DNA from 4 places in the Tuberibacillus sp. Marseille-P3662 genome. Region 3 is predicted to be linked to each of the others. Evidence: riboswitches for the same ligand, from Rfam matches in the RefSeq annotation. Region 3 holds a riboswitch; each other region holds the start of a gene.
The links. A riboswitch is a leader RNA that binds a small molecule or an ion and turns the genes downstream of it on or off. The one in region 3 is predicted to bind S-adenosylmethionine.

Region 1 (8,020 bases), on a different contig from region 3:
GAGTTGATAGGGGGTGGGTCTGTGAGTGGAAATACAAACGTCAAGTTACCCTTAACAAAAGAAGAGAAAATGCGTCTGAGGAAAGCAAAAGTGAAATTGGGTCAAGTTCACAATCAGGAATTAGATGACTTAGCTCTCATATTAGATGAGTCAATGGATCGTGCAAAAGTTATTAAGGGGGTGGCAACGTTTCAGCAAGTCCCATCTATTGGTCACAAATTAGCTGAAAAAATCGTTTACAACCTCGGCATTAGTACCTTAGAAGAAATAAAAGATGAAAGTGGCGCTCAATTATTAGATAAACTGGAGCAAAATCTTGGTGTCTGGACTGACCCTTGTGTGGAAGACCAAATTCGATGTGTTATAAATTATGCCAATAATCCCAAAAGTCCTAGGCAATGGTTTGATTTCACTGAGGAAAGAAATTTATATCGGCAGAGAAACGGATATCCCCATTCAAGGCCAAATAAAGCTTGGTATGAGTAAATGGGTTGTATCAACGAGACATTTCATTGAAATAGGAATTATCAAAATTAATCACGAATGACTTCAGGGAATATTTTGAGACAAGGGATATTTATTTATATTATTCAAAGTGGCTTTCAGATCCATTGGTTCTCAAATTTTATGGGGGGGGGTTTCCTTAAGATATTATCGGAATATATAGTACTGGGTAAAAAAATGAGCATTCATTGTTGTAAAGGAGAAACAAAATTGCCAACAGAAAAAAATAAGATGTTGCATGGTCAGCTATATCAACCTACTGATGCCACCTTAGTTAAAGAACAAAAAAAAGCTAAACGATTAACCCGATTATATAATCAAACATTAGAGACTGAAGACAGCAAACGTACTGAGATTTTAAAAGACCTCTTTGGATCTACTGGCGAAAATATTTTTATTGAACCCCATTTTCGATGTGACTATGGCTACAATATCCATGTTGGTGAGAACTTTTATATGAATTTTGACTGTGTATTCTTAGATGTAAGTGACATTCGCATTGGGGATCACTGTTTTATTGCTCCCGGTGTACATATCTATACTGCGGCGCATCCGTTAAATCCGTATGAAAGGAGTTCAGGGCTTGAATATGGCATCCCAGTTACGATTGGTCATAATGTATGGATTGGCGGAAGGGCTGTTCTCAATCCTGGTGTTCAAATCGGTGATAACGTCGTAGTGGCTTCCGGTTCAGTCGTGACAAAAAATGTTCCGGATAATGTTGTTGTAGGCGGTAACCCTGCAAAAATCATCAAATCAATCGAAGTATGAATGTCATATTTTAGTGTTCTTAGCCTAATGTGGGGACCTATAATTTGGTTTTTTATGGTTCCATACATATGTATGAAAAGGGTGCGTTTATGATGTATAAACGCACCCTTTTCCATGTTTGTCTATAGAGACATTCTACCCATTAAATCTTTTAACACTAATTTTTATTAACAGAAGCATCGTAAATCGTATCTATAGCACTCTTCAATGCCTCATTAAACTCTTCGTCAGACTGATTGGCATTTAAGTCAGCAGCCAACGCCCGAGAGAAGCTGGCAATCAGACCCTCATTTTCTTTTAACTTCTCATTCGCTTCATCACGGGTATAGCCGCCTGAAAGAGCGACAACACGTACAACGCGCGGATGTTCAGCCAGTTCTTTATAAGTATTGGCCTTCGTTGGAATTGAGAGCTTAAGCATAACGTTCTCATCTTCTGATAAGTTATTCAGGTTTTTGATGAGTTCATCTCGTAAAATCTCTTCGGATTTTTCCTTATTGGAACTGTGAATATCTACTTCCGGTTCAATAATTGGAACCAGGTTGGAATTGATGATTTGTTTTCCAATTTCGAATTGCTGCTCAACTACATCTTTGATGCCGCTGGTATTCGGCTCATGGATGACAGAACGCATTTTAGTACCAAAAATATTCCGTTCGTTAGCACGGCGTAGCGTATCTTCCAAGTCATGGATTGGTTTCATGAGCTGGACGCCATTTTCTTGCTCTGCTAGTCCTTTATCTACCTTCAGAAAAGGAACAATCCCTTCATCGGCAAGATAATCCGCTGTATATTTACCTTCTATTTTGCGATCCATCGTCTGCTCGAATAGGATTACGCCAAGGATATGGTCGGCACTAAAGGCAGGGGATGTAATAATTCTAGTCCGCATTTGGTGTACCCGATCAAACATTTCTTCCTCAGTAGAATAAGAATCTTCAGGCACACCGTAATCTGCTAATGCTTTTGGCGTGCTGCCGCCGCTTTGGTCAAGTGCAGCGATAAAGCCTTTTCCGTTCTTGATTTTGTCGAATTGACTGTTGTTCATGTTAGCCACTCCTTTTTGTTTCTAGTCTTTAAAAAAACATTCCTTTATACTCTTTCCCCTATTCCATCTTACTTAACATAACTGTTTTTTTACAGGAAGAATGGTAATGAGTATATGAAATTAACTATGATGATTCAAAAATGAGATCAATATAACGAATAAATTTATTGGGGAATAAAAAAGAATTATACCAAAGAATTCGAAACTGGACAAGTGTGTACTGAATAAGAGTGGTTTCAAATTCAGGTGTGAAAGGAAAAAATATCAACGCTCATGGCAACTATTCATGCCAAACAAAACCGGGTCATTCGTATATCTGCTGTTAAGTAAGCTAGATGAAGCAAAATTCAAAAGTGAATAAAAGGCTCTCAGCCAGTGGTTATAGTTTTCAACTTGGGTGTAGTAGTCATCCCTATTTTTCTTCTCTAAATTTAGGTATGATAAGGTATATACCTTATCATAAAATCCAGTATTTGGTGATGCTCAATAGCATTATAATTAATGATTTATCTTTAGGGCGTTATGAATATGAATTAAAAGAAGGAACTAACTTTTATTTAAATAATGAGACAAAGAAAGACATTGATTTAGCGGCGCATATGACCATCACTTATCATCGGGGCATTTGTTTGGTTGGAAGCCCCATTAAGGACGTATTCCCTTACTTATGACACTGATGAATTATTGCTAATCAGAGATTTTTTTAAAGGTGACGTCGACTTTCTTTTAAATGATTGATCAAACAATATTTTTCTATCAGTCAATATCGATGTTAAAATAAGGTATGATCTTACTTCTTACATGGAATAATCGCTATCGTAGAAAACTTCTGGGTCGACAGCCATCAGTAGCCATTCAGTAAGTCAACGACTCGAGCAAAATATCCAAAAGCAGCGGCGTAAAAGTAAATTCATACTTTTACGCCGCTTTTTCATCTTTGATTATCTCAAGTTTGTTCCATATTTTTAAGTTATGAGTCCTATACACTCACTTGGTTCCCAATTTTTGATGAAATATTCTCTAACTCAAAATAAATGTTACCTTATGACAAGTATTTTTCCTTAAAGGAATTAAGCATATAAAAGCAAAACGACAAGAGGACCTAAGATAGCAGCTGAAACCGCACTTAACGTCATGGCAACGGAACTCATTGAGGCCGTATCTTCACCATATTCGAAGGCTTTTGAAGTGCCGATTGCATGGGAGGCACTGCCGAAAGCAATCCCTTGGCCTAGAAATGTAGAGATTCGGAACCAATTCAGAATATAAGGTCCAAGAGTCACGCCTGTAAAACCTGCTATCATTACAAAAACGGCTGTCAGCGAAGGGGCTCCGCCTATCCCAGATGCAATCTGCATGGCTACGGGTGTCGTGACTGATTTAGGTAATAAGGAAAGGATTAACTTATGGGCAATACCAAGTGACTTTGCAAATAACAACCCACTCATAATCCCTACAATGGATCCAACCAAAACACCGCCTAATATGGGTAGAAAATGCTGGACTAGAGCCTTTCTCTGCTTATATAAAGGATAAGCGAGCGCAACCACAGCCGGCCCAAGTAACAGGTTAATCCAATGTCCCCCAATCATATAAGTTTGATAAGGGACTTGAAAACAAACAAGAATAACAATAATGGCTAAAGTGGTTGTTAAGGCGGGAATCAAAAAAGGTAAATGAAAACGCTGGTAAATCCGATTCATGCATAAATAGATTGTAATCGTCAGAAGAATTATGATGACCGCCATGAGCGTTTTTGCCATGTTCTTTTCTCCTTTCTCTTTGCCACTTTTTTAGCTAATATCTGGCTTGTATGGCCAGCTACGATCATCACAATGATCGTGCTGATCACCACAATCAAAAGAAGGACAATCCCTTTGCCTGCGAAAAGACCAAAATAATTCATGACACCCACAGTAGCCGGAACAAATAATAAAGGTAAATAGGATAGCAAAAAGTCTGCTCCTGATTCAATCCATCTTACCGGACAAAGCTTAAATATTAAAGCAGTTAATAACAAAAACAAGCCAATAATACTACCGGGTATTGGTAAATGGAGAAGGTGCTGCAGCCCTTCACCAATAAAATAAAACATATATAATACCGCTATCTGAGCAACGATTTTGAGGATTTTCATTATATAGTGTGATCCTTGAAAAGGTCACAATCCCTCCCTTTTTGTCATGTTCGTCTTAAATTATGAGTGAATTATTGGGAAGTTATTAAAAAAAACTTATCTTGGTCCAATCACTTTTAAGCACACAAAAACGTCATTGGCATGACGCAAGCTGAAAATTAAATACCTAATTTATTTTACTCTTACAATGGTTTGGGTTCAATTCCTGTGTTTTATATAGCTGATGACGGAGCATCTTTTCCAAGGTATTTTAAAGGATTTAAATTCCTAGTTGACATATAGGAATAATTATAGTTAAATGAAAATAACATAATAATAATTCTGAAATGACTGATTGAAGCAAACCAAATGTCTTTAACGCAGATGGTTAGGGACATTTTTTAAAAAAGAATATGATGATCCTTATTAAGAGTTGGGTGAGGAATCTGGTCCTTTGAACCCACAGCAACCTTTTATGAAAGTAAAAAGGTGCTAAGTCCAGCAGGTGACGTCCTGAAAAATAAGGAAGGGTGCTTCACTCCTCTTCCTTATTGAAGAGGAGTTTTTGACTACATAGAGTGGGCTGTCATATAAATTGAAAAATGTATTCCTTTGTGAGGTGAATATCTTTGCAGTTACAGGTAACGAATAGTCCTTTTAACCAAGAGCAAACCGAGCTTCTTAATCGTCTGCTTCCCACACTAACGGAAGCACAAAAACATTGGCTGAGTGGGTATTTGGCCGCTTCCCAGACATCAACCAATACGGTTGTGCAGAATGTCCCAGACGCTGAAGCGTCAACGCAAAGCGTTGGTCAGGTCGCTTCGCGGGAAGTGACGATTCTTTTTGGTTCAGAGACGGGCAATGGGCAAGCACTTGCTGAGGAGATGTCCCAGAAGTTAGAAGAACAACAATTGAAGGTGACGGTCTCGGCAATGGATGATTTCAAGCCCAAGGCTTTAAAAAAAGTCGAGGATTTGCTCATTATAACCGCGACCCATGGGGAGGGAGATCCGCCAGACAATGCGATTTCTTTCTATGAATTTATTAATAGCAGGAAAGCTCCGAAGTTGGAAGGACAACGATTTTCGGTACTTTCCCTTGGAGACCAATCATATGAGTTTTTCTGTCAGACCGGCAAGGATCTCGATAAGCGACTTGAGGAATTAGGCGGAGAACGGCTTTATCCACGAGTGGATTGCGATGTCGATTTTGACGAACCTGCGGCGGAATGGGTTGAAGGTATCTTAAATACATTGCGGGAAACACAAGAGGATCATCCTGCAGGTAATCAAATGTTACCGATAGATGGAGAACCAACTGAGCAGCCCGCATATTCTCGGACGAATCCTTTCAAAGCTGAGATCTTAGAAAATCTAACACTCAGCGGCCGGGGTTCAAATAAAGAAACGCGGCATCTTGAGCTATCTCTTGAAGGGTCGAATCTTGAATTTGAACCCGGTGATAGCTTGGGAATTTTCCCTGAAAATGATCCAAGCTTAGTGGATCAACTCATCAATGAAATGAACTGGAATCCTGAAGAGACTGTTCCAGTCAATAAAAAGGGAGATGTGAACTCACTTCGTGAGGCTCTGCTCCATAATTTCGAGATCACTAGACTGACAAAACCATTGCTGGAGCAATCAGCACAACTTTTTGACAATGACAAGTTAAGTGAGCTTATGAAGCCAGAACGTGAGGATGAACGAAAGGATTATCTCGATGGGCGCGATTTGCTTGACTTGATACAGGATTTCCCGCCTCATCGGGAGTTACCGGCCAGCGAGTTTGTACAGATTCTCCGTAAAATACCAGCTCGACTTTACTCGATTGCGAACAGTTATAAAGCGAATCCAGATGAAGCGCATCTGACGATTGGAACGGTGAGATATGAAGCTCATGGACGCGACAGAGCGGGTGTCTGCTCTGTACAATGTGCTGAGCGAACAGAACCGGGTGATTTGTTACCTGTGTATATCCACCGCAATCCGAATTTTAAATTTCCTACTGATCCTCATTCACCGGTGATCATGATTGGGCCTGGAACAGGTGTTGCCCCGTTCAGATCTTATCTAGAGGATTTAGAGGAAGAAGGAACGGAAAGAAAAACGTGGCTATTCTTCGGGGAGCAACATTTCTCCACAGATTTTCTTTATCAAGTTGAATGGCAAAAGTGGCTTAAGGAAGGGGTCCTAACGAAGATGGATGTCGCCTTTTCCCGCGACACGGATGAAAAAGTGTATGTCCAACACCGCATGCTTGAGCAGAGCCGGGATCTCTATCAATGGCTAGAGGAAGGTGCCAGTGTTTACGTTTGTGGTGACGAGAAAAACATGGCTAATGACGTTCATCATACCTTGTTAACAATCCTCGAAGAAGAAGGCGCAATGACTCAGGAGCAAGCTGAAAACTATTTAACTGACATGAGAAAGCAGAAACGGTATCAACGTGACGTTTATTAAAGGTTGTTTGCTAGAAAGCTAGTTGAAAGGAGCTTAAAAATGGGCAAAGATAGCATTAAACAACAAGAGGGTCCTCCAAGTGATAATGAGCGGATTAAGAAAGAAAGTGATTACCTGCGCGGCTCGATTGCAGAGGAACTCAAAGATCGGATTACGGGTGGAATGTCCGAAGATAGTACGCAGTTGTTAAAGTTCCATGGAAGCTACCAGCAGGATGACCGGGATTTACGGAATGAACGCAGGCGCCAGAAGTTGGAAGCCGCTTACCAATTTATGGTGCGCGTCCGTGTTCCCGGAGGTGTGGCGACACCAGAACAATGGTTAACCATGGATAAAGTCGCGCAAAAATATGGAAATGGCACACTTAAATTAACGACCCGGCAAGCCTTTCAAATGCATGGGATTCTGAAGTGGAATCTAAAGGAAAATCTCAAGGCAATTAACGACGCAATGATGGATACGATAGCTGCATGTGGGGATGTCAACCGAAATGTTATGTGTAATCCGAATCCTTACCAATCTGAGGTGCATTCTGAAGTGCATGAATGGGCCCAAAAACTCAGTGAACACCTTTTGCCGCGGAGTAGTGCCTATCATGAGATTTGGCTTGATGAAGAAAAAGTCGTGGACAGTCGCGAGACGGATACGGATGAAGATGTTGAACCGATATATGGCCCTTACTATTTGCCACGTAAGTTTAAAATTGGCATAGCAGTCCCGCCATCGAATGACATAGATGTCTTTTCTCAAGATTTAGGACTAATCGCAGTAATAGAAGATGGGCAGCTGCAAGGATTTAATGTCGCTGTTGGTGGCGGTATGGGGATGACTCATGGAGATACGAATACTTACCCACAAGTCGCCCGGGTTATCGGCTTTTGCCCTAAAGATAAGATTATTGAGCTAGCAGAACAGGTGGTCATGATTCAGCGGGATTACGGCAACCGGTCCAATAGAAAGAACGCCCGCTTTAAGTATACAATTGATGCTAGAGGCGTCGAATGGATTAAAAATGAACTTGGTGAAAGACTGGGATGGCATCTTGACGAAACGCGTTCCTATCACTTTGATCATAATGGTGATCGCTATGGCTGGGTGAAGGGGAACGGCAAATGGCAT
Region 2 (8,020 bases), on a different contig from region 3:
TAAAGTGGATGTCGTTGGTTCAGGAGGGTTATAGTAGATAACCCTCTTTTTTTAATGCTGCTATTACTTCGTCAAGCACAGACTCTGATGAGGCTTCAAGAGTATGCAGATGCACGCCGCCGGTCAAGTCCGATAGTAAGCTGGCTTCCTGTTCAGCAAGTTTCTTTAGAAATTGGCTGACGTCTTTACGACTTTGTAACATGAGTGATCCTGTAATCTCACCATAGATCGCATGTTCAACCACTACATTTCTAATGGTAACGCCATGATCAACGATGGTGTTCAATTCGTGGGCTGTTTCATCAGGTGTGTGTTTGACGGCGATCACTCTTGAGGCTGTCGGCTCGATTCTAGTCGGCATATAAAGATAACCTTGAGAAGTAGCGATAATAGGATGGTTTTTAGCCTTTAATAACGAGATGTCTTGAACAATGACTTGTCGGCTGACATTCGTTCGATCGGATAGGTCACCACCTGTAAGCGGTTCTTCACTTTCTTCAAGCCACTGCAGAATCAAGGCTCTTCTTTTCTCTCCATAAATTTTGTCTTTTGTCATCAACATCTCTCCAATTTGAACCGTATCGGGTAACCCTATTATATCGGATTTGGACGGTTCAATGAAATCGTTTCGGAAAAAGAGTGGCAAAATGCCTAGGTCAGCCATATAATGTAATGAATTTGTGCAGGAGGGATGACATTGAAAATTTATGTCGTACAAAAAGGTGATACCATGTACGAAATCGCCCAAAAGCACGGTATTGCTTTAGAAACTGTGAAGAAGGCCAATCCGCAGATAAAAAATCCCGACAATCTTCAACCTGGGATGAAATTAAAGATTCCAAGTACTTCGAAAGCTGTAAAAAAGGAAAAGCCGAAGAAGGAGCAGCCGAAGAAGGAGCAGCCGAAGAAGGAGCAGCCGAAGAAGGAGCAGCCAAAGAAAGAGCAGCCGAAGAAGGAGCAGCCGAAGAAGGAGCAGCCGAAGAAGGAGCAACCGAAGAAGGAGCAACCGAAGAAGGAGCAGCCGAAGAAAGAGCAACCGAAGAAAGAGCAGCCGAAGAAAGAGCAACCGAAGAAAGAGCAACCGAAGAAAGAGCAACCGAAGAAAGAGCAACCGAAAAAAGAAGAAACCGGCAAAAAAGAAAATATGAAGCCTATGCCAGAGGAACCTATAAAAACGGAAAAACCGGCTCCTAAGACAAATAAGCAACCTGGAAATAAAAGTAATAATGACCAAAAAGTCACGATTAACCAACAAGCAGCTAAACCTGAGATGAAAGAGGTATCATTGAATCAATGGTTAGATGAAGCCGATAACCAAGGTTTTAGCGGTAAGGATATCCAGCCAAAAGGGTCCAATGATGCTGAGCCATCTAAAGAAACCCCAATTAAGACACAATCTTATAATCATAAACCGTCGAAGACTAAGGCGCCAAGTTTTCCATTAAGCGACGAGGAGTGGAATATCAATCCATATGATTTGGATATGTCAAATCAAGATATCCCTATGTTGGAGAGTGATTATTATCCAAATATGATTAATCCCAAATCGTCTGCCTCTAATGAAACATCAGTTAATGGCGGACAGGGTGGCACTGCCATATGGGGAGCTTCTGACTCATCTTATGGCTATCAACCCCATATGCAGCAAGGATTTAACCAACCACAAATGCCGGAAACACCGATGTCACAACAGTGGATGGAACCAACGGCAAAGGGGATGAATCCTCAGCAATTCATGCCTTATCAGGTGCCTGGACCTGAAACACAACCGATGTTTTTCAATGATAGTATGTATCAGCAGCAGATGATGCCGAACTATCAACACTCGATGCCAGAATATCAACAACCGGTAATGCCGGATTATCTGAATTATCAACAACCGATGCCGGAATATCAACAGCCGATAATGCCGAACTATCAGAATTATCAGCAATCGATGCCGATGTATCAACAACCGGTAATGCCGGACTATCAGAATTATCAGCAGTCAATGCCAGGTTACCATCCACAAATGATGCCTTATGGTATGGATCCTTATTATCAGGACTGTGGTTGTGGTGCACCACCATCCCCACACATGATGCCGGTTTACCAAGATCCTGGTTATTGGGGAATGGATCAAAATGGGCTCAATATCCGTTGGGATGCTTACGCCAATTATGAAAATCATCCTTATCAACCTAATTTTCCGAAAGCAAGTAACGATGAAGAAGATGTGTGACGATTTCTCAATCGTCACTTTTTTTTCGAGATCAAGGGATTCGCTTTTGTAGAGATACTTCTCATGCCTAAATTAGTCGAACTTTCCTCTTCACTTAAAGTTAATCTCCATTAAATGATCCCCTTAATGTTCTTGCTTCATTAAAAAGAGGATAATGTGCTAAACTATTTATGATGTAGATTATTTGTTATTTAAGTTAAAAGGAGGAATTTTCTTGACAGATCAAGCCATTGATGGATTGGTGAATTGGCTTCAGGAAAAAGTAAGGGAAGCCAATGCTGATGGTGCATTAGTTGGTGTCAGCGGCGGGATAGACTCAAGCGTCGTTGCTCACTTGATAAAGAAGGCATTCCCAGAACAATCACTCGGTGTGATCATGCCTTGTAAAAGTGATCCCCAAGATCAAGAAGATGCCCGTACTGTGATTGACAGCGCTGATATTGATGCAATCACGGTTGATTTAACTGAAACCCATAATGTTTTATACAATCAAATTAAGGATCAATTTGGTTCGCGTTGGGATGAAGAAAAAGGGAAAATCGGAGACGGTAATTTGCGTGCGCGGTTACGTATGAGCACCTTATATACGATTGCTAACCAATTTAATTATCTTGTTGTTGGAACTGATAACGCTGCCGAATGGTACACTGGTTATTTCACAAAATATGGTGATGGCGGTGTTGATCTTGTACCGCTTGTACATCATACAAAAGGTGAAGTGAGTGAATTAGCGAAAGCTTTAGGGGTTCCGGATACAATCATTGAGAAGAAGCCAAGTGCCGGTCTTTGGGAAGGCCAAACAGATGAAAATGAAATGGGAACGACCTATGACAAAATTGATGCTTACATATTAGGGCAAAGCATTCCCGAAGAAGATGAAGCGATTATTACCTCGCTTCATGATCGTTCAAAACATAAGCGAGAGTTGGCTGCGTCTCCACCACGAAAATTTTAACATTGGAACCTTAATGTAACAGGGTTAACGAATCCCCCCTTTTCACACGCTAATGATGAAAGGGGGTTTTTTGAGTTGAAAAAAACACTTTTAACTCTGTCTACCGCTTTAATGGCGAGTGGAATGCTTACCGGCTGTGGTGCTAACGACGACAATCAGGGTATGAACGAAAATGGGTTGAGGGACGTCCGGTATAACAACAACGCCAATAATAATGATGCTAGAGGGCCGCTAGCAAACCAACCCAATGTTCAGGATCCAGAAAATGCCGAGAACATTGATATGGATAATAATAAGAACAATCCTAATAAAAATAAGAATAACAATTATGACAATGGTGATCAATATGTCTATGATACGGAAGCCACACGTCGGATTGCCAGTCAAGTTAACCGTTTGAGCGGTGTTGACGATGCTCATGCATTGATAAATGGCAATACGGTCGTCATCGGTATCGATACAAACGATGATAATGCCAATACTCAAGATATAGAAGAAAAAGTCCGTACAACGGCGAAAAGTCTTGTCCGTGACAAAAATATTCGTGTCGTTTCTGATGAAAGCATCGTTAACCGAATTGGCGATGTCTATGACAAAGTCGATAATGGCAATACGGATGAGGTGCAATCAGATATTAGAGGTATCATGCAGGATATTGGCAATGCAGCAAAACGCCCTTTCGAGAATAATAATAAATAAAAAAATAAACGAGCAGGTTTGCCCCTGCTCGTTTATTTTTTTATGATATTTTTTAAAATTGTAAGCATTGACAATGCTTATACACAGTGTTAATATGATGAACAATATTTACAATTAAAAAACTTATCAAGAGAGGCTGAGGGACTGGCCCTGCGAAGCCCGGCAACCTGTTCGACACTAATATATGTGAACAAGGTGCCAAATCCTGCAAAGCACATGCTTTGAAAGATAAGATCGATGCGTCGATGTTGATAAAGCAGACCTCTCTTTAGAATAGATGAGGCCTGCTTTTTAATTTATCTGAAATAATGACGGGTTAAGGGGATGAACACATTGAAGAACATCGAAACTATTTTAGCTCAAATTGGTAACCAAAGCGAAATAACGGGAGCAGTCAGCCCACCCGTCTATTTGTCTACAGCCTATCGTCACCAGGGTCTCGGCCAATCGACCGGTTATGATTACACACGAACGGGTAATCCGACTCGCGCTATTTTGGAAGATGCCATTGCTGAATTGGAAGGTGGCAGGCGAGGGATAGCTTTCAGCTCAGGAATGGCAGCGATCCAAGCCGTTTTGTCTTTATTTTCTTCCGGAGATGAGCTGTTAGTTTCCGAAGATTTGTATGGCGGGACCTATCGATTGTTTGAGGATTTTGCTGGTAAGTGGGGTTTGTCGTTTCAATACCATCATTTCCTTGATATCACTGATACGGTATCAAGGATTAGCGAACGCACAAAAGCGATTTTTATCGAAACGCCGACCAATCCATTGATGCATGAAACCGATATTGAGGCTGTGGCCCAAATCGCGCGCCAGCATGGATTACTTTTGATCGTGGATAACACATTTTATACGCCGCTGTTGCAACAGCCGATTGACAAAGGAGCGGATGTTGTTGTCCATAGTGGAACTAAGTATCTCGGCGGACATAACGACGTTCTCGCTGGTTTGATTGTGACCAAGAGCGAGGAAACGGGTGAACAACTGGCTAGCTATCAGAATGCTGCAGGTGCCGTCTTATCACCGTTCGATTGTTGGTTGCTTATGCGCGGTATGAAAACATTAGGGCTGAGAATGAGGCAGCATGAAGCGAATGCGAAACGGATTGCTCAGTTTCTTCAAAAGCACTCGGCCGTTAAAGACGTTCTTTATCCGGGCCAAGGTGGTATGCTTTCGTTTCGTTTACATTCGGAAGATGGTGTGGCCCCGTTTCTCGAGCAGTTACAAGTGATCGCATTTGCTGAAAGTCTTGGCGGTGTTGAGAGTTTTATTACTTATCCGGCAACACAAACACATGCAGATATTCCCGAAGCGATCCGTATTGAACAAGGGGTATGTAATCGACTCCTTCGTATGTCTGTCGGTGTTGAATATATTGATGATTTGCTGGCTGATCTTGATCTGGCCTTGCAAAAACAGAAAGAGGTGATCACTCGTGGGTGAAGCAACTTATTGTTTTCAGACAAAGCTCTTGCATAATCAACATAAAGTCGATCCGAACACGGGCGCAGTCAGTGTCCCAATTCAACCGGCATCGACCTTCCATCAGTTTGATATGGATCATTTTGGCCAGTACGATTACAGCCGGTCAGGCAATCCAACAAGGGCAGCTTTAGAAGATGCGATTGCTGATTTGGAAGGAGGCGTTCAAGGTTTCGCCTTTGCTTCAGGCATGGCTGCGATTTCAACAGCCTTCATGTTACTTTCGCAAGGAGACCATGTCTTGCTTTCAGAAGATGTCTATGGCGGCACATATCGAATGACCTCCGAGGTGCTAGGCCGTTTTGGTATTGAGCACACGTTTGTGGATACAACTGATATAGAAATGGTGGCCCGTCATATTCAAAGCAATACAAAAGTCATTTATATTGAAACACCCTCAAATCCATTATTAAAAATTACGGATATCCGTGCTGTGACAGAACTAGCGCAGTCTCATGGTTGTTTGACATTTGTTGATAACACCTTTGCTACACCGGCTGTGCAGCGTCCACTTGAATTGGGTGCTGACGTTGTTTTACATAGCGCGACCAAGTTTATCGCAGGGCACAGCGATGTTGTGGCTGGTTTGGCTGTTGTTAAAGATCAGCATCTCGGTGACCAGATTGCTTTTTTACAGAATTCATTTGGAGCCATTCTCGGCGTGCAAGATGCGTGGCTTGTTTTGCGCGGATTAAAAACCCTGCAGGTGCGTATGAACCAGTCAACAGCATCCGCTAAAACCATCGCTGCTTTTCTAGAAGAACACCCCAGTGTCGACAATGTCTACTATCCTGGACTCGCGTCAGATCCAGGCCGCGATTTACATTTAAGTCAAGCTAATGATACTGGTGCTGTACTTTCTTTTAGTTTGCACGATGAAGCGGCCGTTCGCCAATTGACAGAACACATGCAAATTCCGGTGTTCTCAGTAAGTCTCGGTGCCGTTGAATCCATTTTGTCTTATCCGGCTAAAATGTCGCACGCCTCCATGCCAGCTGTCGAAAGGGAGAAACGAGGCATTACGGACGGATTATTGCGTCTTTCTGTTGGACTAGAAGATCACGATGATTTAATTCAAGATCTAACACAAGCTTTATCAGGTGTGGAAGCGGCTGCTGTCTCGAAGCAGTAGCTTTAATACTTAAGTTACGGTACAAAAAATCGTAGTTAGGCACCTTTCTTTTATCAAAAAAGGGGAACGAAAGTGAAAGTGTAAGGAGCATAATTTGAAGTAAGAAATAAGAAACAATATCGATGTGAATCACAGATAAAAGAAGTGTCTCAAAGGTATTAATTAATACCTTTGAGACATCCTTGTTCATGTTATTGTGTGATGTAATGAGCCAAAAGTTGAAAGGTATTGTCCAAGGCGTCAATATGAGTGCGTTCCATGCTGTGGGAAGCGTGAACACCGGGTCCAACAAGTGCGCAACGGATATTGTTGCCGCCTTTAAGTGCGGCTGATCCGTCTGAACCATAAAAAGGATAAATGTCAACAGCGTGATTTAAATTTTGGTTTTTGGCAATATTGATGAGTTGGGTCGTCATTTCATAATCATACGGGCCTGATGAGTCTTTGGCACAAATCGAAACATCATATTCCGTACAAGACAAGTCATCACCCATTGCCCCCATATCAACCGCTATTAATTCACGAATATCTTCAGGAATATAGGCAGCCCCATGACCGACTTCTTCATAAGTAGTAATGATGATTTTTAGCGTTTTTTCAGGCGTGATGCTATTATCGCTCAGCCATTTTAACAAGCCAAGCAAGACACCAACACTTGCTTTATCATCAAGATGCCGTGATTTAATAAAACCGCTCGGCACGACTTGGGTTCTTGCATCGAAAGAAATATAATCGCCGACATTGATACCTAGAGCTTTGACATCCTCTTGACTCGACACTTTTTCATCAATTCGTACTTCCATAGCTTTTTCATCACGATCCTGGCTCTTAGCTCCTTTATAGACATGAATAGATGGCTGGTTCGTTAAAATTGTACCTGTGTATGTGCGGCTGTCACGTGTATGTATTTGGCAATACTCACCTTCAATAGCGTGCATCATAAACCCGCCGACAGAGGTCAATTTCAATGTCCCATCAGATGTGATCGAACGAACCATAGCCCCTAGCGTATCTACATGACCACTGAGACCGAGAACATCGGATTGTTTTCCAGGTACCGAAACGATAAGATTGCCTTTCGGCGTTGATTCCCATTGATAACCCAATGAATCTGCTTCATGGATGACGTGATCCAAAACTTCTTGACAAAATCCGCTAGGACTTGGTGTCATCAGCAACTTTTTTGTTATATCTACAACATAGTCACGGTTCATATTAATGTCCACATGCAACTCTCCCTAATCAAAAAGTTATGACACATTTAATTATAAGAATCCGGTTCGAAAGTTGCAAATGGATATTGACAAATTGCGATAAATAGTAGTTACCCCTCGGAAAAAAGCGTTAAATGTATTATAATAGGCATGATGAGCTTTCTTTAAAAGGAGTCGAGAAATCAATGGCAGGACATTCAAAATGGAAAAATATCCAACATAGAAAAAACGCTCAGGATGCCAAGCGCGGGAAAATTTTTATGAAATTATCTAAAGACATTTTCGTGGCCGCCAAAGAAGGCGGCGGTGATTTG
Region 3 (8,020 bases):
AAACACGCTTTAACAGATGGGATGTTCGCCCGGTTGAGCTGCATCGCGATATCTTCTGAAGTATCAATCAATAACTGAATATCATGGATAAAAACCCCCGGACCGCTACGACTGTAAGGAACCCCCTTGACTCTAGCCTCCTGACATACCTGACAATGACAACCCGGTCGAGGCGTTCGAATCGCACCACCCGTTCCAAGGAATTCAATTTGCAAAAATGTCCACTCCCTTTATCTATCGTCTCATTATTTCCATTGACCCTTTATAAGTATTACAATTAAGAATAACTTTATAAACTGAGGTGACCGTCATGAATATCAAAAAACGCGGTGATTTAATTGTCGACCATTACGGTAACTATTACTACGCGATCGATGAAAAAGGTGAAACAATCGTTCTCGTTAATGCCTTTATGGACCTTACTTTCCGCCGGGAATTGGACGACCTCTATTTCGAGGAATACCAAGGCCAATTAGTAGGGGAACGCCCGATGGACATTCTTAAAGGTAATATTGACATTATTCTTAGCAATCAAAGCAAGTTAAAAATTTACCCTATGGAAGACGTTGAAGCTCATTATAACGTCATCATCGAACCACTTTACACCCCTTCCGATTCTCCTGCGTCCTACAGAACGTCTTAGCATCGGCTAATAATCATTTCTGTATCAACAAAAAAATCCCTCCTGAAGCAAACAGGAGGGTTCAATTCATCAATTTAAAACTTTTACTTTAACCGTCTTCCTGCCCCAATCCAAAGCCTCCTCTCGATCAGACATAAAGACATCAATTCGACGGCCTTGAATATCTCCACCTGTATCACCCGCCACCGCATAACCATAACCTTCAATATAGAGCTTTGTGCCAAGTGGAATGATGTCGGGATCAACCGCTACTACTTTAGCACCGGGATTAGCGCGTAGATTAATACCCGTTGCTGTTGTTCCAGAACAACCTGAACAATAGGCTGTATAAGCCGTACTTTCGACGTGAAGTTCCTTCACGGCCGTTTGTGCTTTTTTTGGTGGGTTGTTCTCTTCTTTAGAATGATTGGACTGGGCGGTCTTATTAGTGTGATTCGTTGTTGTTTTCGACTTAGTTGCTGTAGCCGCTACCTTTCGCTTCTCAGGATCATGATGCATGGCCTTAAACGTTTTGGGACCAACAATGCCATCGACTTTAATATCATTCTCTTTTTGAAAGCGCAACACAGCTAGTCTTGTTTTTGAACCATAGATGCCGTCGATATCTCCACGATAATAGCCTAGTTTCTCTAGATCTTCTTGAATCGTCTTAACCTCTTCGCCCTTTTTTCCTTGATGCAACAGTTCACCAGAGTATTCAACCTTTTTATTCAGTTCCTGTTTCGTATTAGGGCCGACCAAACCATCTACTTTCAAGTCATGTTCTTTTTGAAAATCACGGACAGCCTTCTCAGTAGCGGCTCCAAAGTAGTTTGAGGTTTTATTGATTTTATAATAGCCTTCTTTATGTAAAACTTTTTGGAGTTCTTTAACATGGTCATCCTTCATGCCCTTTGCCATTAGGTCGTTTCCGAAGTGAGCGTTCGCTACGGTTGGGATAGCCAAAACGGTTCCCGTTAATGTCGTCGTAACCGCTGCTTTCTTTAACAAGGCATAATTGGCTTTCATAAAGCACCCTCCTCTGAAAAAACATTCTCTATCATACTGATATTGACTAACAACACACTTCATAACTTACAGTTGTGTTACAAGTATTAGAGAGCGCCTAGTTCATTCGGGATTGACCATGTCTCGTTGCCGAATTCATAGGACATTTCGCTATATTCACTTTGTAATATTTTTAAAACATACGAGATAAAAAAATAGGAACAGTCCCCCAAAAAGGACCGTTCCTTCATTAAGATTCTTGTGGTTTCCGTCTGCGAAAGATCAACAAAAGTATGACCAATAATACAATCCCAACACCTAAACCGATGAACCACATCATACTGTTTGAAGCATTTTCAACAGTGATGGTTTCGTTATGAGTGGCAACAGTCTCCCCATCCATCGTAGTCATCACGACCATCTTCCATTCGCCTGACTCTGGCAATGTAACATCGCCTTGATATAAGCCATCATCAGTTTGCTGTAACGAGAAAGGCTTCGCTTGCTGATCCTTTTGGAAAACGGCTGATACTTTCACATCTGACGCAGGTTCATTTGTATCTTTCGGATGATCCTGATTAAATTGAATAACTTTGACTTCCATTTTATTGCTTTGTTCCACCGTCATTTGATAAACACCAGTGACTTTTGTAATCATATATTGCTTCTTTGAATCATCCTTAGCGCTAACCGGATGAATCATCATTATAATCAATATTAGCACGGATATAACTATCAATGATTGTCGGATTCGTAATATCAATTAAGAACGCTCCTTACTTTCGTGCCGCCAGAGATACCAATCGCGCCATAGCATAACAGAAACAAGAATAAAAGCCATCAAAGCAAGAAGTGGAATGGTCATAAACCCGAGCCATTGAATATACTTGCCGCTGCATGGAACGGTTCCTGTACATATCGTTTGAAACAACCCAAGATGTTGCTCAGCGAGATGCAAGATTGAAATCAACCCGCCAATGACAGTTAAAGGTAACAGATAGACACTCATCCCGCGATCATTTTTAAAACAGGCAATACCGAGCAGAATTACCATCGGATACATACAAATCCGTTGGAACCAACATAATTTGCAGGGTAAGAATCCAGCAATTTCACTAAAATAGAGGCTGCCTACCGTCGCGATGATGGCAACCAACCAGGCACCATACAAGCGACCGTTCAGACCGCTATCATTCATTGCCGGTTGACTTCCCTTCGATGGCCGTTTGGATACGGCTTTTAATCGCCTTATAGTCAAATGGATCTTGTATGAGTTCACCGTCGACAAACACCATTGGCGTTCCTTGTAAATCGAGTGACATGGCCATTGATTTATCCCCGCTAACCTCATCTTTATAACTCATATCATCTAGAGCTGCTTTAAATGATCCCATATCAAGCTCCGGAACTGTTTGCTTCGCGGCATCTACTAACAGCTCGTCCGTTACCCATTTGACGTTTTCACTTTTTTGCCGATCATACAGTTCATGATGAAACACCCAAAAATGATCAGGGGCCAAGTCAAAAATCGCTTCAGAGGCGTTAGCTGCTTTCACGGAATTCTGATCAATCACCGTATTATTAATAAAGTAAAATTGGACTTTTCCTGTATCAATAAAATGCTTCTTTAACTGCGGAAAAATTTGTTGGTCGAATTGACCGCAATACATGCAACGATAGTCCCCAAATTCCACGACTTTAACCGGAGCATCTGAGTCCCCTGTCATAGGTTGCCCTTCGTAACTCAACCCTTGCTGATCATTTTGACTTGTGTCCTGATCTGACGAATCCTGCCGGCTCAAAGCAATACCTAATATGATAAAGACAAGAAGCAATATAAACACGGTCCCCAAAACTATCCACTGCCGCTGTTTTTTTGTCTGTTTTGCTTTGTCTCTTTGTATACGTCGCTGCTTCTTTTTTGCTTGTTCGTGATTCTTAGTCATGGCGAATCCCCCCCATTTCTTTCTATTTATAAACTATCTTACCAGACAAATTCAAAAAATAGTTTGAAGACTTTATGAAAACTGAGTCAAATAATATCATATGAATCTTCACTATTATATCAAATTAAAGATGGGACATACAGTATCTTTACATACATAAAAAAAGCCCTCACATGTAGGACTTTTTAGTTACTCTGATAAACGTTATCGATTTTAACATTTGGATCATTCATGGGACTCGCCGCTGTCAGAACGAACTTTTGGGAAGTAATCAAAGATATCCCGTGTTTCCATAGCATAAGCTAGGCGCAAGGTCCAATCCAAATAGTCAGTCGTTTCGCTAATCCGTTCTAAATCTTGATCAATTTGTTCTTGCAGCTCCTCTGATTCTGTATTGTTTCTTAGTTCAAGAAGATCAGGTCGAGCTTTTTCCGTTGCTTTTAGCAAAACACTTCTTTCCTGACGTAATTTTTTCGCAAAGAAGTTTAAATAGTTCTTAAAAAAGTCCTTTTCAGCGATGAAATGATCTTTTCGTTGCCCCTTTTTCCAAACCTTACTGACCATCTCGGTATCCATCAATTCTCTAAGACCGTTGCTAACGCTGCCTTTGCTCATCGCCACTTGTTCTTTAATTTCATCCATGGACAAGGGACGATCGGAAAAGTAAAGTAAGCCATAAATCCGCCCTACGGAAGGTGTAACGCCATAAATCACCATGGTTTGAGCTATCGCACTGATCACCACATCACGTGATTCTTCTAATTGAGCCTCTTCTTCATTCACAGCCTGTCACCCCAAATCTATCGGTTAAATTATTTTATAAACCACAATCAAAAAGTTATAATAAAAAGGCTTTGCCATGACCCATTAAACCAGTTTTTAATCCTGTTTTTCAAGTAGTTAAGAAAAAATTTTATAGGCAAAATAAATTTTATAGATAAAATTGGGTGAAGAAAGACAGCCGTATGGCTGTCTTCCTCATTCATTAGTGTCGAGGTTCAAACGTCTTACAGTCCGTTTCCTCTTGGTCTGAGGCTTTTGTCCCATTATGACTGATGACATAAATGGCATCAGCATGACACTTGTTACCTTCTCCCCAATAGACACAATTTTCAACTTCACACAATACATCTTTTGCCAAGAGAATCCATCCCTTTCGTCATTAGATGATTGATGCATGATTAGTTTCTGATGAACTAAGCAAAAAATACATACAAATTCATTGACATCAGTGCCTACTGTAGAATATATTAGATTTATTATAAAAAAAATGAAGCTTACTTCTTATTTAGAGAGGTGGAGGGACTGGCCCTTTGAAACCTCGGCAACGGATCCATATGGATACCGTGCTAATTCCTGCGGTGATTCGCCGAAAAATAAGAAGAGACGGATGAATAAAGCCTGCCAATCCCTCTTCTTATTGATGAAGAGGGATTTTTAATTGTATTCGTATGATCATTATTATAAGCAACGAAGGGAGTTATACAAAAATGGCGATTGCAACTTTTGGCGCTGGATGCTTCTGGGGTTCAGAAGCCTTTTTCCGGGACGTTGACGGTGTGAAACAGACAACAGTGGGTTATCTTGGAGGGGATTACGAAAATCCGTCCTATGAAGATGTGAAATCAGGAAAAACCGGTCATGCTGAAGTCGTTCAAGTTGAATTTGACCCAAATGTGGTCAGTTATGATGCCTTGCTCAACTTATTTTGGGAAAATCATGACCCAACCCAGCTTAACCGACAAAGTGACGACGTTGGGGAACAATACAGATCCGCTATTTTTTATCACGACAACGATCAAAAAGCAGCCGCTGAACGGTCAAGGGCAGATAAAGTTAATTCTGGTGCCTACAAGCGTCCCATCGTAACCGAAATTACACCAGCTTCAACGTTTTATAAAGCTGAAGAGTACCATCAAGATTATCTGCAGAAGAATGGTCTGGCCAGCTGCCATATATAAAATGAACCAGATACGTTAAAGCAGCCATTGCCCATATAAGAGCGGTGGCTGCTTTGTTTATTCTATAACATGGAATTGGCTATTTTTAAACCAGTAGTCCTCCAGAACTCACATGGGTAGAAACACTTCTCTTGTCAGAAATGATATTTGCCTCCTAGTAGAGAAACAATCACAGCCAGTATATTCAAGATGACAAGCAAAGAAAGACTAATGGTGACTGTTTTTTTGGGGAAATTGATTTGTCTTTTCCTTTTCCTGATGAAGTACACTAACAGGAAGCCCACTAATCCTATAACATATACAATGCTAATCATCTTAACAGCTAAAAGTAAAACAAGAGAAATAGGTCGCTGACTCTTTATATATTTTTGCAGATTTTCTTGCAATGCATTTTTTATCAGCGGTTGATTATAGCTTTCTCCATTTTGTCTTTTTTTCTGAATGATTAAAGCTGCGTAGCCCGATGTATAAGCCGTCGCATATGACACCCCTGTATCAAGCGTCATTTTGTTATCGAACCAAAGAGAAACAATGTCTTCCCCCGGGGCATACACATCAACTTTCTTCTTCTTAAACTCATCGGAATATATCTTACCTTCCGTATTCAGCATGCCTACACTAATGACTTCAGGGTATGTTCCTGGATAAGAATTATGTGTGTCATCGGGATATAGAATATTTCCTGATGAGGCAATAATAATGATGTTTTTGTTAGCTGCCCTTTTGATTGCCTCATGTAGTTTAGAGTTCCCTTTTTGGAATTCTAAACTAATGTTAATGACATTAACGTTTTGTTTAATTGCCCAGTTAATTCCATCAATGAGGTTCTCATATTTAACGTTTCCATTTTCATCGGCCACTTTCGCAATATATAAGTCAGACTTGGGAGCAATACCGCGCATGTTAAAATGGTTTTCTCGTGCACCAATAATCCCGGTAATCTTCGTGCCATGACCATTATCAACATCAAATTTTTCCGGATCATTGCCCACAAAATTTCTGCCTTTGATAACTGAAAGGTCTTTACTTTCCCTATCAATTCCCGTATCCAGTATGGCGATTTTCACATGTTTCCCCGTAATATTTTTTTGATACCACTTATGAAGACTACCGCCGATTTCTTGCTGAGCAAATTCTGGTTTACCTTTCTCTTGCTCCATTATTGTTCTAGAATCATCTTTTTCCTGCTGTTCACCAGCGCATCCAGCCAATTGTGATAAACATAAAGTAAACAAAAGGATGACAATGATGTGCTTTTTCATGATATGACATCCTTTTTACGGGAGTTTTTGATACCATTTGTGTGTATTCCAGTATTTGCTATGTCCTATTAGGGGTGAACAGTTACGCTTATATGCTTTGCAGTAACGCAATGCGTCAGTTGCCATTCCAGGTACGCAAAGTGCAATTCCAACTGTGATTTTATAGCAATCTGATGTAATAAAATTTTTATGCCCATACCCATTGTCATCCAAACAATAAGGCCAGCCACCACCCGAAATTTTTCCATCTTGTTTGTCGGTTGAGTGATCTATATAAATGAGAGATTCAGGGATCTTTTTACTTTGCTCCTTTTCTATATTTTTAGCTATCGGATGACCGCTTTTGCCTAGAAGGCACAGTTCCATCCATAAAGTCCTTTAGAGAATCAACGGGCCTTTTCACAAACCTAGATTTAAAACTTAGGCTAAAAAACAGAACCTTCGCTTAGCTGAGATTGTTTTCTCTACGGAATGAAATTGAACTTCTTAATCCCAAAAGTCAATCACAGGTTTGTCATCCCTGAAAGCTCTACGTCAATGAAACTAAGGTAACGGCTAATGAGTTTCTGTGGATTGTTTAGTATATCTTGAATATCCAAACGTTTGGGAATTTTTCCCGCCATATAAAAGAGACGAAGGGACGTGCCTACTCTCACAGCTTCCTCAGTTAAAGGACATTGATAACCGTCCATAAAAGAGGACCACAGGTCATCTAATTGGTCTGCAGCCATTAAATGTATACGGGGAACACCTATGTCAAAGGCCTCATGCCCAAACCCACACTCATCAAAATCTAAACAGTACCACCCATGATATGAATTCATAACATTTCCAAGGTGACAATCACCATGGACAAATCGCTTTTTCTCCATGTCATATTTTTTTGAGAAACACTCAAAATTTGGTCATGTCACGGATTCCAAACATGCATATTTCATCTAATTCTACGATGTTAACCTCGGTTACGTTTCAATTGATCAAGCATGTTATAATAAAAGAAAAAGATAAAAAAGGCTGCGTTATGATTAAAGAAAATTTGACGGGCAAAACTAAAGACATCTGTTTTCGATCCCTTAGACGTAAGGATCTTCAGGATCTGAGAGTAGCCAAAAAGAATGGATGGCTGTTTGATTGGCGGAAGGCGTTTATTGAGGCCTTTAACGTTTATGGAATTTTTGTTATAGGTGATCCCCAGGTACAAGGATTGATCGCTCTTGCTCC
Region 4 (8,020 bases), on a different contig from region 3:
ATTGAGATGGGTGATTACACAGTCACCTTAAAAGAAAAGAATAATAATCATTATGTCGCCCGTTTAGTTTCGGGAAATCAAGGTGGTATTCTGGAACTGGAGAAACTTGATAGTGGTCATATGCGTGTTAAGGAACTAGATCTTGGCAGTGTTGAAATTTCAACCGAACACCTAGCCCTCATGCTAATCTTGATCGGCTCTGATGCTGATGTTGTTAATCAGATCAATCGTATCCAGAACATACGAAGCGATTTCAATTAAGTTTATAAACGAGGTGAATGTGATGACATTATCGGTATACAGTTATCCCCCTTGCGGTACCTGCCGCAAAGCCAAACAATGGCTTGATAGCCATCAAATAGATTATGAAGAAATACATATTGTCGATTCACCGCCAACAAAGGAAGAACTGAGGCATTTTTTTCAAGTCAGCGGTTTGCCTTTGCGGAAGTTTTTTAATACAAGCGGCCGCAGGTACAGAGAATTAGGATTGAAGGATCAAATGAAAACATCAACCGAAGATGAATTGTTGGACTGGTTAGCTTCTGACGGTATGTTAATCAAACGCCCGATCATCACCGATGGCGAACATGTCACTGTTGGATTTCAGGAAGATACCTTCCAACAGACGTGGATTTGACCAGAACATTTGCGGTTGATCGGATTCTATAATATGATATGACTGTTGAAATAGATAGGAACTGATAAGCATAGGAGGTTTATTATGGAAACACCTGAAGAACTGCTCTATTCCGAAGAACATGAATGGGTCAAGCAAGAAGGCGACCATGTTAGGATTGGTATCACGGCATTTGCCCAAGATGAACTTGGGGATATTGTTTTTGTAGAATTGCCTGAAGAAGGCGATGAAATTGGAGCGGACGAGCCTTTCGGCAGTGTCGAATCCGTTAAAACGGTTTCCGAATTATACGCTCCAGTAACCGGTAAAGTGATCGAAGTTAATGAAGAACTTGAAGATTCCCCTGAATTTGTGAATGAATCCCCTTATGATAAGGCATGGATGATTCTTGTTGAACCAAGTGATCGTTCAGAACTCGATGATTTACTTTCCGCTGAAGAATATAAAAAAATGACAGACGAGGAATAGGCTCGTGACAAGCCTGCAGATGTAAAGACTGCAGGCTTTTATTTCATAATCATAGCTTGAAAGTTGTGACACTTATGCCTCTCGAAGAAATGACGTCTGACTCATTAAAGTGTACCGAAGAACAAACGCTACCATTATTGTTTGAAACACCTTTCTGTCAAACGTGTCAGTTAGCAAAAAAAATGATTGGATTGACCGAGCAAGCCTTATCAAGGAAGGTGACGACCTATGTCTGCCGGGCGTCAGAATGGGAAGCACTTGTTAATGAATGGAAAATTGAAAGTGTGCCTTGCTTAGTTTTTGTCAGAAATCATCAATTCATCAAAAAAGTATATGCCATTGAATCTGTGACAAAACTTTACCAACTTTACGAACAATATATCGGTGAATCCTGTGAAAACGGTAAAAGATAACATTACATGGGATGAGCATTACAATTATTAAAAGATCAGCTGCCTTTGTTAACAAATTGTATATTTATTAATCGCTTATAGATGGTATAAAGGAACAAGAGGAATTAAAGAGAAGAATGTTAGTCTAGTTGCGAGGTGGAAACCAGTGGAAGCAACAAATATGAATACATCGATAACAAAGGCAGCTTCAGACCACCATAGTTTGGAAGATCAAGTTAAAACGGTCCAACATGGTGATGAATACTTAAGAAATTCCATGATTCATGCTTATCAACCCTTTATAAAAAAAGTCGTTTCAAAAGTTTGTAATAGATTTATTGACCATACGATGGATGAATATAGTATTGGTATGTTCGCTTTTAATGAAGCGATTAACCAATACGAAAAAAGCCAAGGGAGTAAATTTTTAACTTTTGCTGATATGGTGATTCGCCGCCGTGTCATTGATTATATTCGAAAGGAATCAAGACAGGCTAAAGCCGTCTATTTAGAGCAAGCCGATATAGACGATGAAGCCCAACAGGAAGAAAGCTATATTGAACAGCAAGCAGCGATTGATTATTATGAAGATCAGCGGCAAATCCAAGAGCGAACAGAACAAATTGAAGGCTATAAGCAATTGTTAAATGAATTTGGTATCACGTTTAACATTTTGAGCAAACATTGTCCAAAGCATATTGATGCTCGTGATCATGCCAAACATGTTGCAAGAATACTCGTGGAAGATGAATGGCTATCACAGCATTTACAAGAGAAAAAGCAACTGCCTATAAAGGAATTATTGCAATTTGTTTCATGCAGTCGGAAAACCATTGAAAGGAACCGAAAGTATATAATAGCTGTTGCGTTGATTTATATCGGAGAATTTTATGCGCTTCAGCCCTATATTGAACCAGAAACTTGAAAAAGGGGGTACGGTAATTGAGCCGCGGAGTTCTACTAGAAAAAAAAGGTCGACGCGGTGTCATACTAACTCATGATGGAACGTTTGAATCCATTCGGTTGAGAAAACCGGAGCATGTTATCATTGGTCAAACCATTCAGCCTGCACATGTGATGAATCGCCGCATGAACAGCATAAAGAAAATATTTCCTGCTGTTGCCGCATGCTTATCTCTTATTATTGCACTCCTCTTATTTTTTAAGCCCTTACAGAGTAATGCGGTTGCGGCCTATATTAGCTTTGATCTTAATCCTAGTATTGAAGCAGGGGTTAATGAAGACATGCGCATCGTTACCGTCAAAGCCGTTAATCATGACGCCAAAACAATCATTGGCGATAGTACTGACTATAAGGACATGTCCTTGAAAGCCTTTATGGATCAGCTAGTGGAAAATGTGAAACAAAAAGATTATGTAAAGCAGCAGTCAAACATTGTTGTTACCGCTGCTTTAACGGATGATATTAATCAGGACAAAAAGCAAAGGTATTTGAAAACTATTTCATCGGTTGTTAATAAAACGAAACAGCAGCTTGAGAATATGCCGACCGATGCGTTTAAGTTTGTTAAAACTACGATGGCTATCAGAAATAAGGCAAAGCAAAAAGGTATGTCTGCGGGAAAGTACCTGACTTTTTTAGATGCAAAAAAGCAAAATCGTCAATTGACCCTAGAGAAGGCGAAAACTTTAAGTGTTGCAGAATTAAATACTCCCCCTCCTTCAAATTCGACTGACCCAAAACCAGCGAATAAAGGGTTATTGGCGAAGGACCGTCAAAACAAAAATGAATCTGCTGAACAGACCCATGGTCAAAAGGCTAAGAAAAGTCAGTCATCCAATCATCAAGCAGATTCTAAAAAAGCAGCTACCGAAAGGCAGCATCATTCGATGGCGAACGACTCTAAGAAAGGTCATCAATCCTCAACAAACAAACAAGAGAAAAACAAACAAGCCAAGGATAAACAAGAGAAGAACAAGCAAGAGAAGAACAAACAAGAGAAGAATAAACATAAGGAAAAACAGCAAGGCAAAGCAAAGGTTACTCAACATCAAGGCCATGAACATAGACAAAAGAAGGGAATTCAATCGCCTGGCAAAGGTCAACCTATCCGTGTTGAAAAAAGAGGTGTAAAATGATACTTAGAGAAATTTTAGATGCTTTTATCCATACCCTTTCATTAAAACCGGTTTTAGAGCCGTTGTATAAAGATAAGCCGATGACTATTAATATCCAATCAACCCATGAACAAGTCTGGATGCGACTGAACCAAGAAGGGGGTCACGTCCTTGAGTCTAATCCCGAAACGGCTGATGTGTTTTTGAGCGGTCAGGATAAAGTGATTGAAGCAGCTATGACAGGCGCTGAACCTATGCTTTCATTGCAAAAAAATGGCCACCTTAATACACAAGGTAGCCAGAACCATTTGCTAGCGCTCGAATCGCTTTTTTTGTTAACAGGTCACAAGTCCCACTTATTTCATAACCATTGATAATGACCGGATAATCTCATAAAAGGACGCTTTGTCACCGAACGAATCGAAGATGTTATGCTGCTGATCTAAAATCACGGTTGTGGGCACCCCGCTGCATTGATAATCATCATAAGTGGTTGTCCCATTATCTTTTAAAACTGGAAACGGTAACTCGTGATTGTTCATGAATTCAACGCCATTAGCGGCATCCGCTTCTCTGCCTGTAACATTAATCGTGAGAAAGGCTAAGGCATCATGATCCATTGTTTGGTAAAAATTTGTTTTCTTTGGTAGGTCTTTTTGACAATCAGGACACCATGATACCCAGAATGTAATCATTACGGGCTTTCCCTGATAGTCCGATAGTGATACGAATTCATTTGTTTGAGCATTAATGAGGTTAAAGTCGGGTGCTTTCATGATTTTCAACACCTTTCAGATAGTCACTAATACTATCATGCCTTAAAATAATATAGTTGACAATCCAATTGTATAGCGCTATTATTCAGAATAATATTAAATGTTTCTTATCCAGAGAGGTGGAGGGTCTGGCCCTATGAAGCCCGGCAACCACCGGAGATGTTCCGGAAAGGTGCCAAATCCTGCAGGCAGAAGGCTTGAGAGATAAGGTTAGTGATCTGATTGAATAACCTCTGTCTCTTAGGCAGGGGTTTTAATAATTTTTTAGTTTTTTGATAAAAATGCATTGACAAAATATTTGGGCATTGGTATTATTTTTATTAATAAGTTGATGCGTTAACTTAATAAAGTGATTCTTATCCAGAGAGGTGGAGGGACTGGCCCTGTGAAGCCCGGCAACCCCGGAAATTGTTCCGGAAAGGTGCCAAATCCTGCAGGTATCATGCCTGAAAGATAAGATAGGCCCATATCCCAACCTCTTATCTTTTCAAGGTAAGAGGTTTTTTTTCATTGAATACCGGCTTTTTGGCCGAAAATATAGGAGGGTATTGTTTTATGACAGATCAAGACAAGCAGTATGCGTTAGAAACGGTGTTATTACACGGTGGACAGGAACCAGATTCAGCGACAGGAGCGAGAGCTGTACCTATTTATCAAACCACATCTTATGTTTTCAACAGCACTGAACATGCGCAGGCTCTATTCGGATTAGAAGAGCCGGGAAACATTTATACCCGCATCAATAATCCAACAGTTGAGGTGTTTGAGAATCGGTTAGCGCAATTGGAAGGTGGTGTCGGTGCGCTAGCAACCGCATCAGGGGCAGCAGCGATTACTTATGCTATTTTGACCATGGCTCAAAGTGGCGATGAAATTGTTGCAGCTTCGGAATTATATGGCGGAACATATAGTCTTTTTGCGAATACACTTCCTAGATATGGAATCAATGTGACGTTCGTGGATCCCAATGATAGCAATCAACTTAAGTCAGCAATAACTGATAAAACAAAAGCTGTTTTTGCAGAAATTATCGGTAATCCTAGTTTGAATGTTCTGGATATTGAAACGGTAGCTGGTATTGCGCACGATAATGGTATACCTTTAGTTGTCGATAATACATTTGCAACGCCTTATGCTTGCCAACCGATTAAGTGGGGAGCCGACATCGTCGTTCACTCAGCAACAAAATGGATAGGCGGTCACGGTAACTCAATTGGAGGTGTGATTGTCGACGGAGGGACCTTTGATTGGGCTAACGGACGCTTCCCTGATTTTACGACACCTGATGAAAGTTACCATGGTTTGCGCTATGCCCAAGATTTGGGTGCGGCGGCTTTTATTACGAAAGCAAGAGTCCAACTCTTAAGAGATACAGGGGCGGCTTTAAGTCCATTTAATGCGTTTTTACTATTACAAGGACTTGAAACTTTGCATCTAAGAATTAAAGCGCATAATGACAATGCGGAAAAAATCGCTGAATACCTAAAAAATAGTAAAAACGTAGATTGGGTGCTACATCCAAGTCTTCCTGAACATCCGGCGTATGAGCTGGCTGATAAGTATCTTGATAACAGTGCAGGATCAATCGTCACATTTGGTATCAAAGGTGGTCGTCAAGCGGGTCGAGAGTTAATCAATAATATTGATCTGTGGTCGCACTTGGCTAACGTTGGTGATGCCAAATCCTTAATCATTCATCCAGCAACAACCACACATCAGCAGCTGAGTGATGAGGCACTCAAAAATTCTGGTGTTACCGAAGATTTAGTTCGCTTATCTGTAGGAATTGAAAACATCGATGATTTAATTGCAGCGTTAGATACAGCACTTGATTATGCTGTCAAGCAAGCGAATCCGTCAACGATTGGGTGATTTTTATAATAAGGCTCTGTTAAACGTAACTGTTGATTCTAGCTCCAGGCGTTCGCTTTCCGCGGGCAACGCTTCAGCCTCCTCGGAAGACAACCACTTCCTGCGGGGTCTTCAGCTGTTGCTTTTCCCGCAGGAGTCTCACGCCTTCCTCTCCAATCAACGAAGGGCAAACAACAACAATGACCTTTAACATAGCCTATAACAAAAGGGGATAACAGCCGATGAAAAGAAGTTTAAGCGAACGATTAGCAGAAGGCCCTGTGATTTGCGGTGAAGGTTACTTGTTTGAGTTGGAACGTCGAGGTTATCTGCAGGCAGGATCCTTTGTACCTGAAGTGGCACTTGATAATCCTGAGGCATTGAAGCAAACCTATCGGGATTATATGAATGCGGGTTCCGATGTTGTATTAGCATTTACTTACAATGCTCATCGTGAAAAGATGCGGATTATTGACAAGGAAGATTTGTTAGAACCGCTTAACCGTCAAGCCATTCGCTTGGCTAAAGAAGTTGCGCAGGAACACCCGGAAGAGGAAGCCTTAGTTGCTGGGAATATCTCCAATACCAATATTTTTAATCCAGATAATGAGGCATCTAAACAGCAAATTCGAGACATGTTTGCTGAAATGATTAGTTGGTGCGTTGATGAAGGCGTTGACTTCATCAACGGTGAAACATTTTATTATCATGAAGAAGCGTTGATTGCATTAGAGGAAGTACAGAAGCAAGGTCTTCCTGCTGTCATTACATTAGGTCTTATGGGTGAGAATAGGCTTAGGGACGGCTATATGGCCGAAGAATCGTGTAAAATTTTAGAAGATCATGGCGCGACTGTCGTCGGTATGAATTGCTTCCGGGGGCCGAAAACCATGCAACCTTATCTAAGGAAAATTCGTGAATCGGTTGACGGATACGTAGGCGGCCTCCCTGTTCCGTATAGGACAACGGAGGAATATCCAACATTTTTTAACTTACCAGACGGGGGGTGCAGTTGTCATCTTCCAACAGAGACAACGTTCCCAACTTCGCTGGATCCCTTATATTGTAATCGCTATGAGTTAGCGAGTTGGGCAAAAGAAGCGAAGGACCTAGGTGTCAATTATCTTGGTCTTTGTTGTGGCGCCTCACCTTCAATGTTAAGGGAAGTGGCTGAAGCCGTTGGCAGAACAACTTTAAATTCTAACTATTCACCTGACATGGAAAAACATTTCTTGTTCGGTGCCGATCATACACTCAAGCAACATAATCTGGAATATCGAACCAAGGCATAAATTCCAAAGATCCATCAGTAAAAAACCTCGCATGCGCTATAGAAGTTGCGACATACTACTAGCGTAAAATACTTTAAAGCGAGGTTTTTACTGTGCAACAAGAACATCATGAACAACCCACGACGCTAACTCAAGCTATTTTGCATGATTATAAAGCTGGGATTGGCACTTTTTCAGAAAAAAATCCTAAATTGGCGAACAGCTACAAGGATTTTACCGAAGCTTGTTTTGAAGCCGGTTCTCTTGACCAGAAACAAAAACAACTGATCGCATTAGGGATCTCCATCTGCTCGCAAGATGAGTATTGTATCGTTTATCATACGAAAGGATGCCTTGATCAAGGTTGTACTGAAGAAGAAATTTTGGAGTCCATTGCTGTGGCGGCAGCCTTTGGCGGCGGTGCAGCTATGAGTCAAGGAGTAACCCTCGTCCAAGAAGCGATATCTGAAATCACTCCGGTTAAACATTAGGACGTTCCAGAATTCCAAGAATGTAGCAGGAATTTTAACTTTAGCGCTGTTC

Region 1: linked by a shared signal. The riboswitch ahead of B9Y89_RS08550 (assimilatory sulfite reductase (NADPH) flavoprotein subunit) and the one ahead of msrA (peptide-methionine (S)-S-oxide reductase MsrA) in region 3 are both predicted to bind S-adenosylmethionine.
Region 2: linked by a shared signal. The riboswitch ahead of B9Y89_RS10760 (methionine biosynthesis PLP-dependent protein) and the one ahead of msrA (peptide-methionine (S)-S-oxide reductase MsrA) in region 3 are both predicted to bind S-adenosylmethionine.
Region 4: linked by a shared signal. The riboswitch ahead of B9Y89_RS08690 (O-acetylhomoserine aminocarboxypropyltransferase/cysteine synthase family protein) and the one ahead of msrA (peptide-methionine (S)-S-oxide reductase MsrA) in region 3 are both predicted to bind S-adenosylmethionine.

The regions. Positions count from the first base shown of each region.
Region 1 is NZ_FXBS01000006.1:7,634-15,653, forward strand. It holds gene B9Y89_RS08520 (helix-hairpin-helix domain-containing protein) at 22-486, shown strand; gene B9Y89_RS08525 (sugar O-acetyltransferase) at 715-1,275, shown strand; gene B9Y89_RS08530 (fructose bisphosphate aldolase) at 1,433-2,323, opposite strand; gene B9Y89_RS18790 (hypothetical protein) at 2,659-2,994, shown strand; gene B9Y89_RS08540 (LrgB family protein) at 3,394-4,086, opposite strand; gene B9Y89_RS08545 (CidA/LrgA family protein) at 4,056-4,460, opposite strand; SAM riboswitch class I at 4,860-4,966, shown strand; gene B9Y89_RS08550 (assimilatory sulfite reductase (NADPH) flavoprotein subunit) at 5,069-6,901, shown strand; gene cysI (assimilatory sulfite reductase (NADPH) hemoprotein subunit) at 6,941-8,020, shown strand, end outside.
Region 2 is NZ_FXBS01000006.1:457,248-465,267, forward strand. It holds gene B9Y89_RS10735 (ACT domain-containing protein) at 1-34, shown strand, start outside; gene B9Y89_RS10740 (transcription repressor NadR) at 29-559, opposite strand; gene B9Y89_RS10745 (LysM peptidoglycan-binding domain-containing protein) at 698-2,221, shown strand; gene nadE (NAD(+) synthase) at 2,436-3,176, shown strand; gene B9Y89_RS10755 (YhcN/YlaJ family sporulation lipoprotein) at 3,252-3,875, shown strand; SAM riboswitch class I at 3,996-4,110, shown strand; gene B9Y89_RS10760 (methionine biosynthesis PLP-dependent protein) at 4,209-5,321, shown strand; gene metC (cystathionine beta-lyase) at 5,314-6,492, shown strand; gene B9Y89_RS10770 (M42 family metallopeptidase) at 6,684-7,718, opposite strand; gene B9Y89_RS10775 (YebC/PmpR family DNA-binding transcriptional regulator) at 7,892-8,020, shown strand, end outside.
Region 3 is NZ_FXBS01000002.1:25,886-33,905, forward strand. It holds gene B9Y89_RS00245 (MBL fold metallo-hydrolase) at 1-215, opposite strand, end outside; gene B9Y89_RS00250 (hypothetical protein) at 311-643, shown strand; gene B9Y89_RS00255 (peptidoglycan-binding protein) at 713-1,651, opposite strand; gene B9Y89_RS00260 (FixH family protein) at 1,881-2,393, opposite strand; gene B9Y89_RS00265 (disulfide oxidoreductase) at 2,394-2,828, opposite strand; gene B9Y89_RS00270 (DsbA family protein) at 2,821-3,576, opposite strand; gene B9Y89_RS00275 (GbsR/MarR family transcriptional regulator) at 3,802-4,359, opposite strand; gene B9Y89_RS00280 (DUF1540 domain-containing protein) at 4,562-4,717, opposite strand; SAM riboswitch class I at 4,858-4,959, shown strand; gene msrA (peptide-methionine (S)-S-oxide reductase MsrA) at 5,067-5,537, shown strand; gene B9Y89_RS00290 (S8 family serine peptidase) at 5,672-6,799, opposite strand; gene B9Y89_RS00295 (hypothetical protein) at 6,815-7,165, opposite strand; gene B9Y89_RS19500 (phosphotransferase) at 7,303-7,671, opposite strand; gene B9Y89_RS00305 (hypothetical protein) at 7,821-8,020, shown strand, end outside.
Region 4 is NZ_FXBS01000006.1:35,122-43,141, forward strand. It holds gene B9Y89_RS08650 (hypothetical protein) at 1-261, shown strand, start outside; gene B9Y89_RS08655 (arsenate reductase family protein) at 284-640, shown strand; gene gcvH (glycine cleavage system protein GcvH) at 725-1,108, shown strand; gene B9Y89_RS08665 (thioredoxin domain-containing protein) at 1,183-1,521, shown strand; gene sigI (RNA polymerase sigma-I factor) at 1,667-2,425, shown strand; gene B9Y89_RS08675 (anti-sigma-I factor RsgI family protein) at 2,443-3,600, shown strand; gene B9Y89_RS08680 (SCP2 sterol-binding domain-containing protein) at 3,597-3,953, shown strand; gene B9Y89_RS08685 (TlpA disulfide reductase family protein) at 3,936-4,355, opposite strand; SAM riboswitch class I at 4,460-4,566, shown strand; SAM riboswitch class I at 4,709-4,815, shown strand; gene B9Y89_RS08690 (O-acetylhomoserine aminocarboxypropyltransferase/cysteine synthase family protein) at 4,911-6,227, shown strand; gene B9Y89_RS08695 (homocysteine S-methyltransferase family protein) at 6,449-7,498, shown strand; gene B9Y89_RS08700 (carboxymuconolactone decarboxylase family protein) at 7,591-7,968, shown strand.